Linked DNA regions of Geotalea uraniireducens. The protein of the gene in region 1 interacts with the protein of each later gene in a pairwise test. Links are inferred from orthologs where the notes say so. Each region holds a gene or a part of one and is shown in the gene's direction. Other genes may lie near its edges.

The links.
Region 2: the proteins of kdsB (region 1) and QMN23_RS03900 interact in binary tests that used the Escherichia coli proteins (3 or more experiments, as listed by UniProt). The link is inferred for Geotalea uraniireducens from one-to-one orthologs.

The regions. Positions count from the first base shown.
Region 1 is NZ_AP027151.1:2,627,748-2,635,218, reverse strand. The notes cover bases 4,437-7,282. They hold kdsB (3-deoxy-manno-octulosonate cytidylyltransferase), read left to right. Parts: upstream 4,437-5,397; coding sequence 5,398-6,168; downstream 6,169-7,282. Other genes in these bases: QMN23_RS12320 (CTP synthase), read left to right, coding at 6,230-7,282; QMN23_RS12330 (phosphorylase), read right to left, coding at 4,437-5,076. Outside these bases: QMN23_RS12350 (hypothetical protein), read left to right, coding at 1-1,417; QMN23_RS12345 (MlaE family ABC transporter permease), read left to right, coding at 1,418-2,191; QMN23_RS12340 (MlaD family protein), read left to right, coding at 2,273-3,322; QMN23_RS12335 (carotenoid biosynthesis protein), read left to right, coding at 3,434-4,294; more of QMN23_RS12330, read right to left, coding at 4,267-4,436; more of QMN23_RS12320, read left to right, coding at 7,283-7,471. UniProt on the Escherichia coli protein: Activates KDO (a required 8-carbon sugar) for incorporation into bacterial lipopolysaccharide in Gram-negative bacteria.
Region 2 is NZ_AP027151.1:815,577-827,465, forward strand. Bases 3,520-6,338 are described here. They hold QMN23_RS03900 (TetR/AcrR family transcriptional regulator), read left to right. Parts: upstream 3,520-4,547; coding sequence 4,548-5,129; downstream 5,130-6,338. Other genes in these bases: QMN23_RS03890 (hypothetical protein), read right to left, coding at 3,520-3,674; QMN23_RS03895 (aminoacyl-tRNA deacylase), read right to left, coding at 3,954-4,427; QMN23_RS03905 (flavin reductase family protein), read left to right, coding at 5,253-5,819; QMN23_RS03910 (enoyl-CoA hydratase-related protein), read left to right, coding at 5,860-6,338. Outside these bases: QMN23_RS03865 (hypothetical protein), read left to right, coding at 1-536; QMN23_RS03870 (hypothetical protein), read left to right, coding at 986-1,207; QMN23_RS03875 (hypothetical protein), read left to right, coding at 1,276-1,515; QMN23_RS03880 (EAL and HDOD domain-containing protein), read right to left, coding at 1,659-2,885; QMN23_RS03885 (DUF6504 family protein), read right to left, coding at 3,021-3,377; more of QMN23_RS03890, read right to left, coding at 3,381-3,519; more of QMN23_RS03910, read left to right, coding at 6,339-6,642; QMN23_RS03915 (nitroreductase family protein), read left to right, coding at 6,668-7,468; QMN23_RS03920 (MFS transporter), read left to right, coding at 7,477-8,703; QMN23_RS03925 (epoxyqueuosine reductase), read left to right, coding at 8,716-9,546; QMN23_RS03930 (aldo/keto reductase), read left to right, coding at 9,663-10,646; QMN23_RS03935 (hypothetical protein), read right to left, coding at 10,885-11,040; QMN23_RS03940 (GSU0071 family protein), read left to right, coding at 11,134-11,553; QMN23_RS03945 (DUF2127 domain-containing protein), read right to left, coding at 11,567-11,889. UniProt on the Escherichia coli protein: Involved in response to both electrophiles and reactive chlorine species (RCS). Represses the transcription of the nemRA-gloA operon by binding to the NemR box.

The DNA.
Region 1 (7,471 bases):
GAAAGGCACTGTTTTTACGTTCTGGCCGCTGGTTGATTACCGAACGAGTCCTCGAGAACATTTCAGCAACCTGTCGCTACTTGGGCCGCTAATCAAGGTTCAGCAGCAGGGTGACGAACGGACCGTGGCGGTTCGGCCGCTCGTATACCGTGAAGCCGATCGTCAAAGCGATTCGTCGACGACCGATTACCTCTATCCGATCGCCTCCTCGGAAAGTTCTCCAGCTGTAACTACGCTGCAGGTGCTGAAACTGTACCAGGCGAACATCTACCGTCGGGATGAAGGGCCGGCGGCCGAAAAATCGACGATGCTGTTCCCGTTTTATATCAGCGGTGTTTCGAAGAAATACGGGCCGTACACATCGGTTTTTCCGATATATGGTGACATTTACGAGCGTTTCTGGCGTGATGAATATCATTATGTCTTGTTTCCCCTTTATGGACGGACTGTCAACAAAGGGACCACTACCCGTAACTACCTGTATCCAATTTTTTCGCTGATTTCCGGTGATCATGAGTGGGGCTTTCAGTGCTGGCCCCTCTATGGCCAGGCGGAAAAGGATGGAGTCTATCGCCGCCGTTTCGCGTTGTGGCCGATTTTCATGCAGGAAGAGCGGGGACTTGATACCGACAATCCGACCAGAAAGCTGATGGTGTTGCCTTTTTATGCCGCTACCGATTCTCCGGAATTGACGAACCGGTATTATCTCTGGCCGTTCTTCGGTTATGCCAACGACCGCCGGAATAAAGTGGATGAAACCTACTATCTCTGGCCGTTCATCATGACGGCGCGGGGTGAGAGGACAGTCAATCGCATTCTCCCCTTTTACGATGAGGAGCGGGGGAAGGAAACGCTGAAGTACTGGTATCTCTGGCCCCTCTACCGGCACGACGAAATTACCTCGGCTAGTTTTGTCGAAAAAAACGACCGGATTTTGTACTTCCTCTTTACTGATAAGCGAGAGCAATGGCCGGTAGATGGAAAAGAACGTCGGCAGATGGCTTTGTGGCCGCTGTTTACTTTTGACCGCGATGAGCACGGCATCAAGAATTTTGCTTTCCTGGCGCCGTTGGAACCGATCGTGTCCCGGCCAGGGATTGAACAGAGCTGGTCGCCGTTGTGGCGGATATACGTCCAGCGGTGGAACGATGCGGGTGATTCGGCCGTCTCTTTCCTGTGGAATCTCTACTGGCACGAGCGGCGGGGGCATGACCTTGCCTATGAATTCTTCCCGCTCCTTGCCTATCGTTCCGAGGCTGACGAAACCGACGTCCGGTTGCTGAAGGGACTCGTCCGGTACCGGGTAGTTCACGGCAAGGCCACTTTGAGTTTCCTCTGGCTCCCCTTCGGCATTAGTTGGCAGAAGGCTGCCGGAACTGCTGCTCCGGTTGCCACTGAAACAGGAGGCGAACCATAAATGGGTGCCTTTGAGAAGATCGGGAAAAAGGTCATTTCCTTTCATGAGATTGTCGGCGAGATGTTGGTTCTTCTGGGCCAGACACTCTATTCGTTTCGCGAGGCGCCGCGAAACATCCAGAGCATCTTCACCCAGATGGCGATCATTGGCTATGAAACGCTGCCGATTGCATCGGTGATGGCCTTTTTCGTCGGGATGGTTCTGGCGCTGCAGACGGGTGGTGAGCTCCAGAAATACGGCACCCAGACGATCATTGGTGGAATTGTCGGGTTATCGATGGTCCGGGAGTTAGGGCCGGTGATGACCAGTTTTCTTGTCGCGGGCCGGGTCGGTTCCGCCATGGCCGCCGAAATCGGCGTCATGACCGTCTACGAGGAAATTGACGCCTTGCGGACTCTCGACATCAACCCGGTACGCTATCTAGCCATGCCGCGGCTTATTGCTTGTCTCATCTGTGTGCCGGCCCTCGTTGTCTATGCCGATGTCGTCGGTATCATCGGTGGTGCCCTGATCAGCCATCTCCATCCAAAGATTTTTATTTCATATTCGACGTATTACGATAGTATGAAGACGGCGCTGAAACTGAACGAAGTCGGCGCCGGACTGTTCAAATCAACGGTGTTCGGCGCAATCATCGCGCTGGTTGCCTGTTATACCGGATTCAAGACGTCGGGCGGTGCCCGGGGGATTGCCCAATCGACCACTAGAGCTGTCGTGCTTTCGTTCATGCTGATTCTGGTGGCGGACTATTTTCTGACTCGCATCCTCCTCTGACGGGAGGAGATTGAGAGGCATTGCAGATGGCTTTGCCGCTGCGGTCCTTCGGGCTCCGCAGTGGTGACAGGAGGCGATGGAATGGCATTTTCAACGGAAAAGAAGGTAGGTTTCTTCTTTGTGATCGGGTTCGTGCTCCTCGGGATCATGCTGGAACTGGGTGAGCGATGGAATCCTTTCGAAAAGAATATTCCCTACAAGACGTATCTAAAGAGCACGACAGGGCTGAAAATCGGTGATCCGGTGCGTTTGGCGGGGGTTGAGGTCGGCAAGATAACCGGTATCGGTATCGATGACAGCCGGGTGCGGGTCGATTTTGATGTCAAGCCGGGAACGACCATCAAGACCGATTCGGTGGCGACCATCCGGTTGACAAATCTCCTTGGTGGCCAGTTCCTCGGGATTTCCTTCGGCTCGCCGACGGCGACGGCTCTCCCGCCGAACAGTGAGGTGCGGAGCAGGGAAATCGCCAATATTGACGTCATTGTCGATAATGTCAGCGATCTCGCCAAGGATGCCAAATCGTTGATTAATGATCTGAATACCAACCAGCACGAAGTACTGACGAAAATTTCCACCATCCTCGACGAGAACCGGGCCGGTTTGCACGGTGCCATTCTCAATATGAACAGTATCACTGCCAAAATGGACCATGGTGATGGTTCGCTGGCCCTGCTGCTGAATGACAAGTCATTGTATAACAATACCAACCAGTTGACCGCCAGCCTGCGTAATATCTCGACCAAGCTTGAAAAAGGCGAGGGGACGCTCGGGAAACTAATCAATGACGACGCTTTCTATCGTGATGCCAAGGGGGCGATGGCGAGCATCAACGACGGCGCCAAGGATTTCAAGGAGATCGCCGGCAAGATCAATCGCGGCGAAGGGAGTGTCGGAAAACTCGTCAATGATGACAGCCTGTACGTAGAGATGCGGGACGCTTCGAAAAATCTCAAGGAGGTCGCCCAGAAGATTAATGACGGGCAGGGAACTCTCGGGAAACTGGTGAACGACGACAAATTGTATCGGGATACCACCGCGGCGATGAAGAAGGTGGAAAAAGCGGCGGATGGTCTGTCGGACAGTGGCCCGATCTCGGTTTTGGGGAGCGTGATCGGCACTCTCTTCTGACCCGGCTTGACGTGCGCGGGATTGCTGCTAGCTCCCGCATTTATTATCCTGGAGCGCGAAGTTGCCGGTAACGGCCTTCGCGCTCCCTGTTTAAGGAGGGAGCACGCGATAATGGAGGATTTCGCCCGTATTGCCGTAGGGACGCTGACGATGCGACCCTATGTGTTCGCCTTTTTCGTCGCCTACCTCGTGGCGGCGGTTCCCCATCTTGGGTGGCGAAGGACATGTCTCTTCACTCTCTTCGGGTATCTGATCTCCTTTACCTCGGAGGTCTGCTCGATCAATACCGGCATCCCCTACGGCTGGTATTATTACATCGACACCACCAGCATGCGGGAACTCTGGATCGCCGGTGTCCCTTTCTTTGATTCACTTTCCTATGTCTTTCTCGCCTACTGCAGCTACACTACTGCGCTGTTGTTCGTGTCTCCCGTCAAAGCGTGGCGCTGGGACCTGGTCACCCTGGAAACCCGCTCGATCCGTCAATCTGTGGCGGTGTTGCTGCTAGGATCGCTCTTTCAGGTGTTTCTCGATATCATCGTTGATCCGGTCGCTTTGCAAGGCCGGCGCTGGTTTCTCGGCCAGATTTACGGCTATCGCGAGGTGGGAGTGCATTTCGGGGTGCCGTTGTCGAACTATCTTGGGTGGTGGCTGGTAAGTATGGTGATGATCTTCGTTCTGCAACGGCTGGCGGCCCGTCCCGTGAAAGCGGATAAGCCGGCCGGCGTGGCGGCGCTGCCGTTTCGCGCCCTTTACGGTCCCCTGTTATATGTTTCGGTGATCGTGTTCAATCTGACGGTGACGGTGGTGATTGGCGAAAAGCTCATGGCGATGACCGGAATCTTCATTTACGTGCTGCCTTTGGTTATGGCGGTCGTTACCATCGCCCGCCGGACCAACCGCTACCGTAAGGAGGAGTTGGCGGAGCATCTGCGGGATTATCCCTATTCCCCTGCCTTGCGCAAGGGGTGATTTCCCCCCTGCGGGTCTTGTGAGTCGAGATAGAGAACGGTTTCCCTAACCGCGAGGGCCAGTTTCTTCCCGGCCAGTTTGCTGTTGCGGGCCAGTCTGATCAGCTGGGGGATGATCCGCGGCTTGCGGATGATGGTGGCGAGTACTTTGCCCGGCCGGATATTCAGTTCTTCGTCGGTAAACTCCTGCAGTGAGAAACCTAGCTCTTCGCCGGCGTCGTCGCTGATCGCCCGCAGCGCAATCAACGGCAGACCGTGACGGTGTGCCAGTTCTGCCAGGGCGGCGGTTTCCATGTCGAGGACCGGGGCAGACATGCCGCCCGGCAGTTTTCCCGCCAGGTTATTCTTGACGAGTATTTGTGTTGAAGTGATGATCTCGCCGACGGTAAGTCGTCCGGTGCCTTCGCTTGCAAGGGCGGCGATCACCGCCTCGTTACAGGGGTGCGCCCCTCCGGGCTGCAGTTGGAAGCCCGACTGACTGTAACGCCAGCTCGAAACGCCGATGACGATGTCGCCGACGTGCAATCCCTTTAGAACCGCCCCCCCAAAGCCGAAGGAGATAATGACGGATGGTGTCGCGGTGGCAAGCAACTGTTCCATGGCGGCGGCGGCATGGTGCTCTCCCATCCCCGACTGGACAAGCCAGACGGTCGAGTCGCCGAGTTGAACCCGGTAGGTGGTGAAGCGACCGACCGACACTTTTTCGACCCGCTCGGCCGCTTTCAAAAGCGGTGCTATCTCTTCGGCCATTGCGGCGATCAGGCCGATGGTTGTGGTGGTCATCAGAAGTCATCTCCAGGAGCTTGCCGGTTAATCTGGTTGTCGCCCGGAAACGGATAGTGTCCCATCCGGAGAGTGCGAACTGGCACTAATCTAGCAGAGCGGCTCCCCGCCGGCAATGCATTTCACTCCTTGACACGGTCAAGCCTTTGCGGTAGCGTAGTACGTCCCACCACAAAGGGACACGTTCTGCAGTAAATCATTCTTCTCAATCATGTACAACCTTGTCGACAGCATTGCTACGGGCGACCGCGTGCGGGGCGTTTTTCGTGCTGGGCGGCGCTGTACTTTTATGGTGCTGATGCCGCCAGACCAGAGAGTAATATGAAAATTACTGCTATTATTCCAGCCCGCTTTGCCTCGACACGTTTTCCGGGTAAGGCACTTGCCGACATCATGGGTAAGCCGATGGTGCAGCATGTCTATGAACGGACCGCCCGGGCTTCGCTGGTTTCCAACGTGATCGTCGCGACTGATGACGAGCGGATTGCCGAAGCCGTCCGTTCGTTTGGCGGTTGCGTGGAGATGACCGCCGCGGACCATGAGACCGGGACAGACCGGCTGGCGGAGGTAGCGTCGCGCATTGATGCCGAACTGATCGTCAATGTGCAGGGAGATGAGCCGCTCATCGATCCGCGGATGATCGACGAGGCGATTGCGCCACTTGCCGAGCGGGACAGTATCCTTATGGGCACATTGAAGAGCAGGATCAAGACTCTTCATGATTTTCTCAGCCCCAACGTGGTCAAGGTCGTGACCGATCGGGAAGGATATGCACTCTATTTCTCCCGGTCGCCTCTGCCCAATTTCAGGGACAAATGGAACGATCTGAAAGACGAGGCGTTTATCTCCGGAAAGCTGCTCTGCTTCAAACATGTGGGACTGTATGTCTATCGCCGGGACTTTCTCCTCGAATATGCCCGCATGGCGCCGACCCCCCTTGAGCTGGCGGAGAAGCTCGAGCAGTTGCGCGCTCTGGAAAATGGTTATCGGATCAGGGTCGTCGAAACTGCCGCCGAATCAATCGGTGTCGATACCCCGAGCGATCTGGAAAAAGTTATCGAGAATCTGACACGGCCCGTCTCGGAACGTTGAGATACTGGCAGCCGTTCTTCATTCACCAGCTATTTGTCTGAGTCAACCAGGAGTATCCAACATGAAAACCAAGTTCATTTTTGTGACCGGTGGCGTGGTGTCGTCCATCGGCAAAGGTCTTGCCTCGGCATCGCTCGGCGCGCTTCTCGAGGCGCGCGGGCTGCGGGTTACCATGCAGAAGCTCGACCCGTACATCAATGTCGATCCCGGTACTATGTCGCCTTTTCAGCACGGCGAGGTGTTCGTGACCGACGATGGCGCCGAGACGGACCTCGACCTAGGTCACTATGAACGTTACACCACGGCAAAACTTTCCAAGCGGAGCAATTTCACTACCGGCCAGGTTTACTTTTCGGTCATCGAGAAAGAGCGGCGGGGAGATTATCTCGGCGGGACCGTTCAGGTGATTCCCCACATCACCGATGAAATCAAGCACAAGATCCTGGAGAACGCCAAGGGTGCCGACGTTGCCATCGTTGAAGTCGGCGGGACGGTCGGCGATATCGAATCGCTGCCGTTTCTGGAGGCGATCCGCCAGTTCAAGGCGGACCGGGGGGCAGGGAACGTCCTCTATATCCATGTTACCCTTGTGCCGTACATCAAAACTGCCGGCGAGATCAAGACCAAGCCGACCCAGCATTCGGTCAAGGAGTTGCGCGAAATCGGGATTCAGCCCGATATTCTGATTTGCCGCTGCGAATGCGATCTGCCGACCGAGATGAAGGCCAAGATCGCCCTTTTCTGTAACGTGGAGGAAAAGGCCGTCATTACTTCGACGGATGCCGAGCATATCTACGCCGTGCCCCTTGCATTGCACCGGGAGGGACTTGACGAACAGGTCGTCGAGAAACTCAATATCTGGACCAAGGCTCCGGATCTGGTCCATTGGCAGAGTGTGGTCGAAAAGCTGCGCCACCCGGAAAACGGCGATGTGCGGATTGCCATCGTCGGCAAATACGTCAACCTTACCGAGTCATACAAATCGCTGGCGGAGGCTCTGACCCATGGCGGGATTGCCAACAACTGCCGGGTGATTCTGCAGTATCTCGATTCGGAAAAGCTTGAAAGCGAAGGACTTGATGGCGTTTTCGACGATGTGGATGCGGTTCTCGTCCCGGGCGGGTTCGGTGAACGGGGAACCGAAGGGAAGATCAAGGCTATCGAATATGCCCGAACGCAGAAGATCCCGTTTTTCGGTATCTGTCTCGGCATGCAAATGGCGGTGGTCGAATATGCCAGGAATGTCTGCGGGCTTGCCGAGGCATTTTCGAGCGAATTCAGGCCGGATTGCACCAATCCGGTC
Region 2 (11,889 bases), 1.8 Mb from region 1 along the record:
CCGTCCTCCCCCTGGCCGGGTGCGGCGACACTAATTCCCAGTCCACCTTTGATGCCAACTCCGGCGCCCATCCTGCCGACTGGCTTCCCCTCGGGCACACAGTGGCTGCCGAGGATCATCTGGAAACGTGCACTGAATGTCATGGCGGCGACCTGGCGGGCGGGATTTCAAAAGTACCGTGCGCGCAGTGCCATTTGGGGAACAACGAGGCGGTGCATCCGCTCCAGTGGGGAAGTTACGCCTATGCCCTCCATGCCAATTATGTCAAGCTGAACGGTACGGCCAGCTGTGCCGAGGCTGCGTGCCACGGAACCGCCCTCGAGGGAGTGCCGGGGAGCGGTCCGTCCTGCACCGCATGCCATCTGGGCGGGCCGACGTCGAAACATCCCCAGCTCTGGGACACCAACATCACCCTGCACATGGGGTATGTGGCCCAAAACGGGACGGCCGCCTGCCAGAATGCCCTGTGTCACGGCGCGGCGCTGCAGGGGGTGTTCCTGAGTGGCCCCAGCTGTAATGCCTGCCATCAATTCTGATCGATTCCTTGCGGTCCGGAGGACTCACGTCTCTCCGGACCGTATTTCCCTGCCTTCCCGGCATGCTCTTTACCACTTCGGACCGCAGTAACTTCATTTTCCTGCCGCTGGACGATCGCCTCCCTCTTTTCTTTCTTTTGTTAGCGTATGTTTATTTTTTTGCGGCGTATTGTTTTTTTATGCACCTTCAGGAAAGGATGCGATTGTGTAATATCAATATGTTAGCTGTGATGTGCTCCGCCGGTATGGCCCTCGCCCCATTCTTCTGCATACCCTGTCCATACAATAGGGGCAGGGTCAGAACCTGCCGCTGGCCGGCGGCGCGGCGAAAAGTTGTGGATTTTAAAGAGTTAAATAAAAATTTCTCATATTTTGTTTTTGTGGCACACCGGCTGCAATATACAAAGACAAAAGCAGGAGTTGGAAAATACAGGATCGGGGAGGATGCCATGAAAACCACAGCCAGAACACTTATCGCGATGATCGCTTCTGCCTCTTCAGCCTTTGCCGCTAGCGGCGCGGGTGTCGACGAAAGCGGATTCCTCACTCCGCTGTTCCTGGCCTTTGGCGCCCTGATCGTTGCCTTCCAGACGGTGCCGGCGCTGATGCTGTTCGGCTCGATGCTGAAAGGGCTCTTCTCGGCAAAGGGCGAAGCGAGCAAAGCCCACTAGCAGATTTCAAGGACCTGGACCGGTAGAGGCTTTGTGACGGCTCGCCGGGTAATGAAAAGGAGGATGTCATGAAAGCGAGAGTAGCAGGATTCCTGGCAGCGTATCTTGGTAGCGTAGCATCGGCCTTTGCCGCATCGGGCGCCCGGGAAGACAACAGTGGCGTGTTCGTCTGGATCTTCCTCGGCTTCTGCGCCCTGATCGTCGTCGCCCAGCTGGTTCCGGCCGTCCTCACGATGTTCGGTATGGCCAAGGGGGTCGCCGAGGGGTTGAAGGAAAAAGCCGAAGCGAAAGCCACCAATCACAAATAGCCGAGAATTTTCCGTAACGGGAGGCAGCAGAACCGCGCGGCGCCCTGCCAGCGGGGCGCGCGCCGGGGGAAAAGATGGCACGGTCCAACGATTAAGGCCGTCCTCGCAAGGGGGACGGCCTTTTGTTGTGGGGGAGGGGGGGCCTACATGGTGGTTTTCCAGCCGAATGATTTGCACTGCGCTTCAAGAACCTGGGCGTGGCTGATCCCCAGTGCCGCAAGATGGGCTTCGGCCGCCGTGAAGTCGAGCTTCTCGATGTTCTCGGCGCAGCACAAGAGCTCTCCGAGCGGGCCTTGCCGGTGCAGCAGCGCGCGGCTAACTTCGTCGGAAAGATTCAGGCTCTGCACCACTTCGACCATGGGGATCGCGTAGATCGTTTCCATGAGCGAGAGGATGCCGGTCATAAACGCCTGGTCCCCGGCATCGCTAAGCCCCTTGAAGTGCGGGAGAGTGCAGGCAAGCTGTTCCATGAAGCCCGCCCGGACTGCCGCCATGTCCACCAGCGGATTTTCCGTCCCGGAACTGTCTCCCGCAGCGAAAATGGCGAGCTGTACCCACCGCTTGATCTGTTGGCGGCCAAGCATGGCGATGGCATGCCGGGCCGTTTTGATCTTCTCACGGGTCCCTGTCCCGACCGAGTTGACCAGGAGCAGCAGTTTGTAGGTCAGGCCGGGGTTCCCCTGGAACGCCTGAACGATTTCGTCGAGGGGGGAATCCTCCAGCAGGAGGTGCAGCAGTTTGAGGAGCGTGGCGGTCGCTTCGTCGATCCGCTTCCGCTCCATGACGAGCGGCTTGGCGAAAAAATACCCTTGGAAGTAGTCGAAGCCCAATGCCGCGCAATGGTCGAATTCTTCCCGCGTCTCGACCTTTTCCGCCAGCAGCCTGAAGGGGTAGGGGCGGAAGCGGGCCAGCATCTCGGGCAATTGGGCCAGCGGCGTCTGGAGCAGATCGACCTTGACGATGTCGACAATCCCGTAGAGTTCTTCGTAGAGCGGGCTGTACTCGTGGTCGTCCAGCGCCAGGGTGAAGCCGGCCTCCTTGAGCTGGCGGCATCGTTCGACCAGGGAGGCGCTGACCGTCAGGGTTTCGAGCAGTTCCAGTACCACCATCTCCCGGGGGAGAATTTCCAGGGCGTCGCCCATCAGGAGATCGAGTTCGACGTTGATGAACCCCTGGTGCCCGCCGAGAATCTCCCGGGCACCGAAGCCGGAGAGGGTGTTGACGATGACGTTGGCCGTGGCGAATGAGGCGTCAGTGACGTTTGCCTGCAGGCTTTTGGGGGAAGAGCGGAACAGCAGTTCGTAGGCACAGAGCTGCTCCTGCCGGTTGACGATCGGTTGCCGGCCGATCAGGTATTTATCGTTGCCCATCGTCTTCTCTCCGGTCGGTGGTGTTTTTAGCGATGCGGTCGACCAGTTCGTTATATGTTCACTCTATCGGTATTATCGGATGATGTCTTGAGGGGAAATCACTTTTTTGATCGGCGGCAGGCGGGCGAGAGCACTTCAGAATGGCGAAGAGCCGTTATCTTCCTCACGGATGCTGAAGAGCCACCAGCGACGATCCCTCCTGCCGTAGCGGGGCTGTCGGTCAAAGTAGACCTTCATGATGCCGGCGGTTGTTGCCACCTCGAACCAGTGCTTGCGGACGTACATCTCACCGCTGCCATGGCTGCAGGGGCCGGTATCGTGCCAGCGACGGAGCACGGTCGTGACTTCGACGGTCCGGCCGCGCCAGACGAAAGCCTGTGGTACGCCAGGCTCACCGGATGCCATGGCGGCACTGTCGAAGCTGCCGGCCACCGGCGTAATGGCTTCGCCGACGAAACGTTCATGCCCCGTTGGGTGGGATGGGAGAGGCATCGCTCAGATCTCGCTGTAGACAACCGTTTTTACTTCGGCGATTTCCAGGTGGTCGAAGGTTACTTCCGTATTGTCCTCGAGGATGATGGTCGTATAGCCGTAGTAGCGCCAGGTGCCGTCGCAGCCGGCATTGTTGCCGACACTGCCGCTGGTGACGTAGCCGGTATACGCCCGGCCGTTCAGTAAGATTACCTCAATGAAGTTGCTCATGGCCAGGACGGCGGAGAGTTTCTTGTGGTTCCGGTAAAAGCACTCGGCTTCCGCCGTTGTTCGGGTCCATCGTCTTTCCGCAATCATAACTGCCCCCCTCCTGCAGAAGGATGCAGATGCACTTTAGGTTCACGCGGCCCCCGCTGGGCAGGCCGGTTACACTACTAAAACAAGATACGTGCCAAGAGGTGAAATTGTTTAATTACAATAGGTTATACGGGTAGTGGCGGTGCAGAAGCGGTTTGTGCTGTAAAATATTTTTACGACTCGGCTAAAAAACATGGCAAAACAGCGGGTTAAAGGACCGTAAAAAAATTTTACAGTAAAAAATTTTTACGGCGGGATGTTCGGGTGAGCTAATTTCAATTACTTGCGAATCCGTGCGACCGTGGCGCCGTTCAGCCGTTGCAGTTCCCGGGGGGCGATCCGGACCAGTGTTGTGGCGGTGCCGCCGCCACCGTAGACGATTTCCCGATCGAAGACCCGTTCGTCGATGAAGAATCGGGCGGCAAAGCCGAAGGGGGGCGTGCCGCCGCAGGGGTAGCCGGTTGCGGCCAGCATCTCGGTCGGGGTTGCCAGCCGGGGCATCGGACAGCCGGCGGCCTGGCCGAGCCGGCGGGCGCTGGCCCGGTCCTCTCCTTTGACGATGGCGACCAGCAGCATACCATTGTCGGCAATCATGCAGATGCTCTTGACTAAATCTTCCGGGGAGATGCCGGCCGCTGCGGCGGCTTCGGCGACTGAATGGCACGATTCGGCAAACGAGAGGTGGTCGCCCTGGACATGGTTGGCCGCCATCCAGGCACGCAGGCGTTCGGCGGGACAGGAAATCTCGTTCATGACTGGTCTCCTTGGCGAATTCTGTCGCATGGTAGCCGATTTGCCGGTTTATCGCAACGGCGGACCGGAGCGGGAGATTCCTCTTGACATTGCTAGACGATCGGTCTAATAGTTGATTCCATGGAAAAGAACGAGACACGCCAGCAGATCATCCAGGTCGGCACCGAACTGATCGCCCGCCAGGGGTTCAATGCCACCGGCATCGATGCGGTGCTGAAACAGGCGGGGGTGCCGAAGGGGTCGTTTTATTATTACTTCGGCAGCAAGGAAGAATTCGGCCTGGCCGTGATCGACCAGTTCGCTCTTCGCTACGCCCGGCGGCTCGATGATTACCTCGGTGATGAGACGCTTTCGCCGTTGAACCGGATTCGCCGTTACCTGGAGAGCGTTCTGGCGCGACTGGAGCAGAACCACTGCACCAAGGGGTGCCTGATCGGCAACCTGGGGCAGGAGATGGCCGATCAGCACGAGCGGTTCCGGACTCGGCTGGAGGAGGTCTTCCGCTCCTGGCGCGAACGGTTTGCCCGTTGTCTCCGTGAGGCTCGCGCTGCCGGCGAACTCGCCGCCGCATTCGATGTCGATGTGATGGCGGAATTTATCCTCTCCGGCCTGGAGGGCGCGATCCTCCGGACCAAGGTGATGAAATCTCCCCGGCCGTTGCAGGATTTCATCGACATCCTTTTTGCCCGGGTGCTGGTATAATTCAAGGCAGACAGAGACAACTCGACAGGGCCGTAGTGCCCTTTTTTTAGCGCTGCCGCTAGACGATCGGTCTAAAAAGGCGCCGCGAGCCGGCAGATATGCCCTGTTTTGAAAGGAGTCGTCGTGAAACAATCACTGGGTGCAAAAACCCTCGCCTATCCGACCCCCGTCTGGCTGGTCGGCACCTACGACCGGGAGGGGAAGCCGAACCTGATGACCGCCGCCTGGTGCGGTATCTGCTGTTCCCAGCCCCCCTGCGTTGCCGTCTCGCTGCGCAAGGCAACCTATTCCTATGAGGCGATCGTCGAACGGCGGGCCTTTACCGTCGGGATGCCGGGCGAACGACTGGTCCGGCAGACCGACTATGCCGGCATCGCCTCGGGGCGGAACCTGGACAAATTCGCCGCCGTCGGCCTGACCCCGATCGGCAGCGAACTGGTGGACGCCCCCTATGCGGCGGAAGTGCCGCTCGTTCTGGAGTGCCGGTTGCTCCATATCCTGGAAATCGGTCTCCATACCCAGTTCGTCGGCGAGATCGTCGACGTCAAGGCCGACGAAGCGGTGATCGGCGATGATGGTCTGCCGGAGATCATGCGTGTCAAACCATTCGTCTACGATACCGGTCATCGTGGCTATTACGGGATTGGCGCCTACCTGGGCCGGGCCTTTGCCGTCGGCAAGGAGCGCTGATCCGCAGCCATCGTCGTTCAACCACCAAAGGAGGTGAGCCATGTCGCCACGTAATCTGCTGCTCGAAACGACCGAGGGGGTCGTCACCGTCACTATCAATCGCCCGGCGGCGCTCAATGCCCTGAATCGGGAGATGCTCGAAGAATTGGCGGCGGTGATCAACGAACTGGCCGCTGATCAGGCCGTTCGAGTGATCATCCTGACCGGCGCCGGCGAGCGGGCCTTTGTCGCCGGGGCCGATATCGCGGTGATGCGGGAGATGGCGCCGGCGGCCGCCCGCGAACTGGCCCTGCTCGGCCAGGGGGTCTGCCGGGCGATCGAACGCTGCCCGAAGCCGGTGATCGCCGCGGTGAACGGTTTCGCCCTGGGGGGCGGTTGCGAGCTGGCGCTGAGCTGCGATATCCGGCTGGCCGCCGAGAGCGCTCGCTTCGGCCAGCCGGAGGTGAACCTGGGGATCATCCCCGGTTTCGGCGGCAGCCAGCGGCTCCCCCGGCTGGTCGGCCGGGGACGGGCCCTGGAACTCTTGCTTACCGGCGAGATGATCGACGCCCAAGAAGCGTGGCGGCTCGGCCTGGTGAACCGGGTAGTACCGGCTGCCGAACTGCTGGCGGAGGTCCGGGGCCTGGCGCGGAAGATTGCCGCCAAGGGGCTCGTCGCGCTGCGGCTCTGCAAGGAAGCGGTCATCAACGGCCAGGAACTGGACCTTGAGCGGGCCTGTACCTATGAGGCCGACCTGTTCGCCCTTACTTTTGCCACCGAAGACCAGCGAGAAGGGATGACCGCCTTTCTCGACAAGCGGCCGGCCCGGTTCAGCGATCGCTGACCGGCCGACAAACAGGGGGATAACTATGAGTCTGGCAACCATCGACCGGCAGCGTTGCATCCACGACGGCCTCTGCATCAAGGCGTGTCCGGTCCATCTCTTCGTCGACGATCCGAGCGGCGTGCCGCGTTTCCAGAACGAGCGGGCGGAGGCGTGCATCGGCTGCGGCCATTGCGTGGCCGTCTGCCCCGCCGATGCCGTTGACCACCTGGCGGTGCCCCTGGCCGAATCGCCGTTGCTCGAACCGGCGCTGACCGTTTCCGGCGCCGCCGCGACGCAGCTCTTAAAAAGCCGGCGTTCGATCCGCCGCTTCACCGCTGAGCCGGTTGCCGAGGAGCCGCTGCGGCGGGTGCTCGATACCGCGCGCTGGGCACCGACGGCGAGCAACCGGCAACAGGTTCACTGGCTGGTGATCCGCGAACCGGCGGCGGTCCGGCATCTGGCGGGGGTGACGATCGACTGGCTGCGCGGGATCGCCAACCGGCCGGCCTATTACGAGCCATTTATTGCTGCCTGGGACCGGGGCGAGGACTGGGTGCTCCGTGGCGCGCCCCACCTGGCGGTGGCCCATGCGCCGGAGAACGACTGGGGTGCCATCGACTGTGCCATCGCCGTGACCTACTTCGAACTGGCGGCTTTGGCGGAGGGGTTCGGTACCTGCTGGGCCGGTTTCCTGACCCGGGCGGCCGGCAGCGACGCCGGGGTCGCTGCGGCGCTGGCGCTCCCTGCCGGGCACCGGATGTACGGCGGGGTGATGTTCGGCAATCCGGAGTTTCGCTACCGGCGCTCGCCGCAGCGCCGGCTGGCACAGGTCGAGTGGCGGTAGGCCGGCCGATGGCTGGTGCTCCGGTACGGCACGATCGGCAGCCGTCGGCCGCCAGGCTGCTCTTGACCTGCTGTGTCATCAGTTTCGGCTGCTTTTTCGGCTCCTACATGCGGATTCCGGTGGTACCGCTGTTCGCCATCTCGCTCGGGGCCGATTCGGTTCAGGTCGGGCTGATCAACGGTGCCTTCATGCTGATGGCCGGCCTGCTCTCCATTCCGTCGGGACTGGTCTCCGACCGGCTGGGGCGCCGTCTGCCGCTGCTCGGCGGGCTGACGCTTCTGGCCGGTTCGTCGTTTCTCCTTTACTGGAGCAGCAGCCCGCTGCAGATGGCCGGTATCTACCTGCTATTCGGCGTCGGCCTGTCGGCCTTCTCGCCGACCCTGATGTCCTACGTTGCCGACGTCACCCCGCCCGAAGTGCTCGGTCAGGCGTTCGGCTGGTACACCATGGCGCTCTACGGCGGGATGACCATCGGCCCGGCCGCCGGCGGCCTGCTCGGCAAAGCGCTCGGGCTGCGCCAGGTATTCCTGGTGTCCGGCGGACTGATCTTCGTCATGTTCTGGGTGGCGCTGTTCTTCCTGCCGGCCCCGCCCGGCGGCCGGTCCGGCAGGACGGCCCGGCCGGCGGTGTTGCCGGCGCTGCGCACCCTGGCGGAGAACCGGCCGTTTCTCGCCTGCATGCTCGCTACCTTCGGCACCTGTACCGGTTTCGGGATGTTCGTTACTTTCATGCCGCTCTATATCCGCAGCCTGGGGATGAATTCGGGGCACGTCGGCCTGGTTTTCGCCGCCCAGGCCCTGGCCAACGCCCTGTCGCGGCTCCCTTTCGGCCGGTTGAGCGACCGGGTGGCCGACCGGAGCGTCTTCGTAACGGGCGGAGCGGCCCTGTTTGCCCTGGCGCTGGCCTCTTTCGGTCTCTGCCACACGGTGGTGCCGTTGATGGCGGCGGCCGCACTGCTCGGGGCGAGCATGGGGGTGGCCTTCACCGCCGTCGGGGTGCTGATTGCCGACGTCGTTCCCCGGCAATTGCGCGGGCTGGCGATGGGCGGGTACAACACCTGCGTCTATGCCGGCATGATGTTGAGCGCCGCCGGGATGGGGCCAATAGTCCGGGAAAGCGGCTTCCGGACCGCTTTTTTCCTTAACTGCGGCATCTGCCTGCTGGTGGCGCTCGGTTTTTACCGGCTGTTCCGCCGGCAGCCCGCCCGGGTGACGGCTGGCTGGGGCCAGCCGTAAAAGGAGACCATAATGGAAGAATTGGTGCGGGAAGAGATCGGCAGTTTTGTCGCCACGAGCACGGAGAACTGCTTCCCGGATGGGGAGCCGTATTTCGCTGCGCCGCTGGTCGGTTTTGCCGCGGCGAACGATCCGCTCTTCGCCGACTACAAACGGATCATCGGCCCCTTCCACCTGGCGCCGGCGGAGTTTCTTGCCGGGGCGGCGACGGTGATCTGCTGGGTACTGCCGATCAGCCGGCCGACCCGGGAGAGCAACCGGCGCCAGCAACACTGGCCGTCCCGGGAGTGGTCAATGACCCGCACCTATGGCGAACAGTTCAACGTAGCGCTCCGCCGTCATCTGGTCGCCTGGCTCACCGGGCGAGGCCAGCGGGCGGTCGCCCCCCAGCTGGCCCCGGAATGGCGGGCCCTCGACGACTGTCGGGCCGGGGTCGCCTCCTCGTGGTCCGAGCGTCATGCCGCCTATGCCGCCGGCCTCGGCACCTTCAGCCTCAATGATGCCCTGATCACCGAGCGGGGGATTGCCCACCGGCTCGGCACGGTGGTGACCGACCTGGCGCTGGTGCCGTCACCGCGCCGACCGGCCGACCACCGCCATAATTGTCTCTATTTCCGGGAAGGGAGCTGCGGCCGCTGCATCGGCCGCTGCCCGACGGGCGCCCTTTCTCCTGCCGGCCACGACAAGGAGCGTTGCCGGGAGTATGTCTACGGGGCCGTACCGGCGGCGGTCGAGGCGGAGTATGGCGTCTCTCAGACCGGCTGCGGTCTCTGCCAGACGGCGGTGCCGTGCGAGGCCGCCATCCCCGGCAGCCTCCTGCGCCCCGGCGGCAAGCGGGCCTGACCCCGGTGACGGTGCCCGGGCTTTCCCGGCGCCGGAATTGTTCTATACTTTGATGACGGGCCGCCACGGCCCGTTATTCTCCGGTCGGCCGCAGGCCGGCCGGCGCCGGAGGGAACATGGAAACGACGACTATTGACGGCATCGGGATCAAGGCATCGCGGATCGCCCTGGGGACCTGGGCGATCGGCGGCTGGATGTGGGGCGGCTCCGAGGAGGAAGAGTCGATTGCGACGATTCACGCCGCCCTCGATCAAGGGATTACGGTAATCGATACCGCTCCCGTCTATGGCTTCGGCCGTTCGGAAGAGATCGTCGGCCGGGCCATCGCTCGGCGCGGCGGGCGCGACCGGGTGATTATCGCTACCAAGGTGGGTTTGGAGTGGCGCGATGGCAAGGTCTTCCGCAACTCAACGCCCGCCCGGATTGCCGCCGAGGTCGAGGATTCGCTGCGCCGGTTGCAGACCGACTACATTGATCTCTACCAGGTCCATTGGCCTGATCCCCTCGTGCCGATCGAGGAGACGGCCGGCACCATGGAGCGGCTCCGCCAGGCGGGGAAGATCCGGGCCATCGGTGTCAGCAACTATTCCCCCGCCCAGCTGGAGGAGTTCTGCCGGGTGGCGCCGCTGCAGGCCTGCCAGCCGCCGTATAACCTGTTCGAGCGGCAGATCGAGGGAGAGCTTCTCCCTTATTGCCATGATCAGGGCATTGCCCTCCTGACCTACGGGGCGCTCTGCCGCGGGCTGCTCAGCGGCCGGATGACCGCCGACACCGTTTTTACCGGCGACGATCTGCGCAGGGTCGATCCGAAGTTTCGTTCGCCCCGCTTTGCCCAGTACCTGGAAGCGGTCCGCCGGCTCGACCGGTTTGCCCGGGAGCGGTTCGGCAAGGGGGTACTGGCGCTGGCGGTGCGTTGGATTCTCGATCAGGGGGTGCAGGTTGCGCTCTGGGGAGCCCGACATCCAGCGCAGGTGAGGGCGGTTGGCGAAGTGTTCGGCTGGTCGCTCAGCGAGGCCGACCGGGCCGAGATCGAACGAATTCTGCGCGAAGCCGTCCCGGAGCCGGTCGGTCCCGAATTCATGGCGCCCCCCTCCCGCTAGCCGGCTGACGAACCGAGGGGTGGGGGCCGCAGGTCGGCAGCCCACCCCTTGCATGTATCCGCCGTTTCGTGGTATTTATCGGATATCTATTCCTGCGGCCCTGCCGGCCGACCCCACCCGTTCTTTCCCTGTTGTCCCGTGTGTTGTGCCGTTGGTGATCTGTCGGAATTCCCGCAGGAAAACCCGGTTTCCTGTCGTCGAGCCCCGGAGCGGTTTTCCGCATTGGGGCTTCGAGCGATCAGCCGCGCTGGGGCTTGACGAAAAAATAGGTGATCAGGAGGAAGGGGAGGGCGGAGAAGGCCGCTTCCAGGTTGCCGCTGAACAGCTGCCAGGTGCTGAAGGAGATCACGGCCAGGACGAAGAGGATCATCAGTATCGCGACAATTTTGTGCATGTGGCGATACTACACCTTCGTCGGAAAAATGTGAAGGGGCAACCCTTCAGGAATCGGTTGGCCGTACCGATAGAATTCCCAGGGGAGAATGTCATGGATACCATATTAATCGACGCGGAGCTGGAGCATTATTACCGGGAGCGGCTGGCGATGAGCGGCAAGGTTGCCTGGCAGCGGTTTCTTTTCCGGGCGAGCACCGCCTTCCAGGGGGCCGAACTGGAGCTCTACCTGGAGCGGGTCCGGGCCCACGCCCGGGCGTACGCTTCTTACTGTGCGACCTTCAAGTCGCCATTTCGCCATTGCGAGTCGGCACTGTTCCTGTCGAGCTTGCTGTTGTTCGGTGCCGGGATTGTCATGATCCTTACCGGCGACCTGTCGGTCTTCGTGGCCGGAGGGACCGCCGCCGGAGTGGTCGGGATGGTCGAATGCGCCCGGAAGCTGGCGGATTACTGGCGGCAGTACGGCTCGATGGAGACAGTGTTCCGCGAGTTTGCCGAGTGTCCCGGCGAGTGAGGCGGGCCGACGGCTAGCGTTGCCGCTCCCGGTGTTCCAGCCAGCGGACCCGGGCCAGCCAGGCGACGATGGCGAGGTTGAGCAGGAAGGTTCCGGCCCGGATGGCGGTCACTCCGCGCCAGAGCTCGTAGATTTCGACCGGGAGATAGATGCCGCCGGAGATGATGCCGAGCCATTGGGCCCAGATCCGGTCGCGCCAGAGCCCCCAGGCTTCGATGAAGCGGAGTGTGGCGTAGCCGATGGCGCCGGTGGCGAGTGCCTGGAGACGACTGTCGCTGGCCCGGTCGGCAAGTTCGAGAAAAATCCGCGGCGCGGCATTGGCCGGGTTGAGGTGAA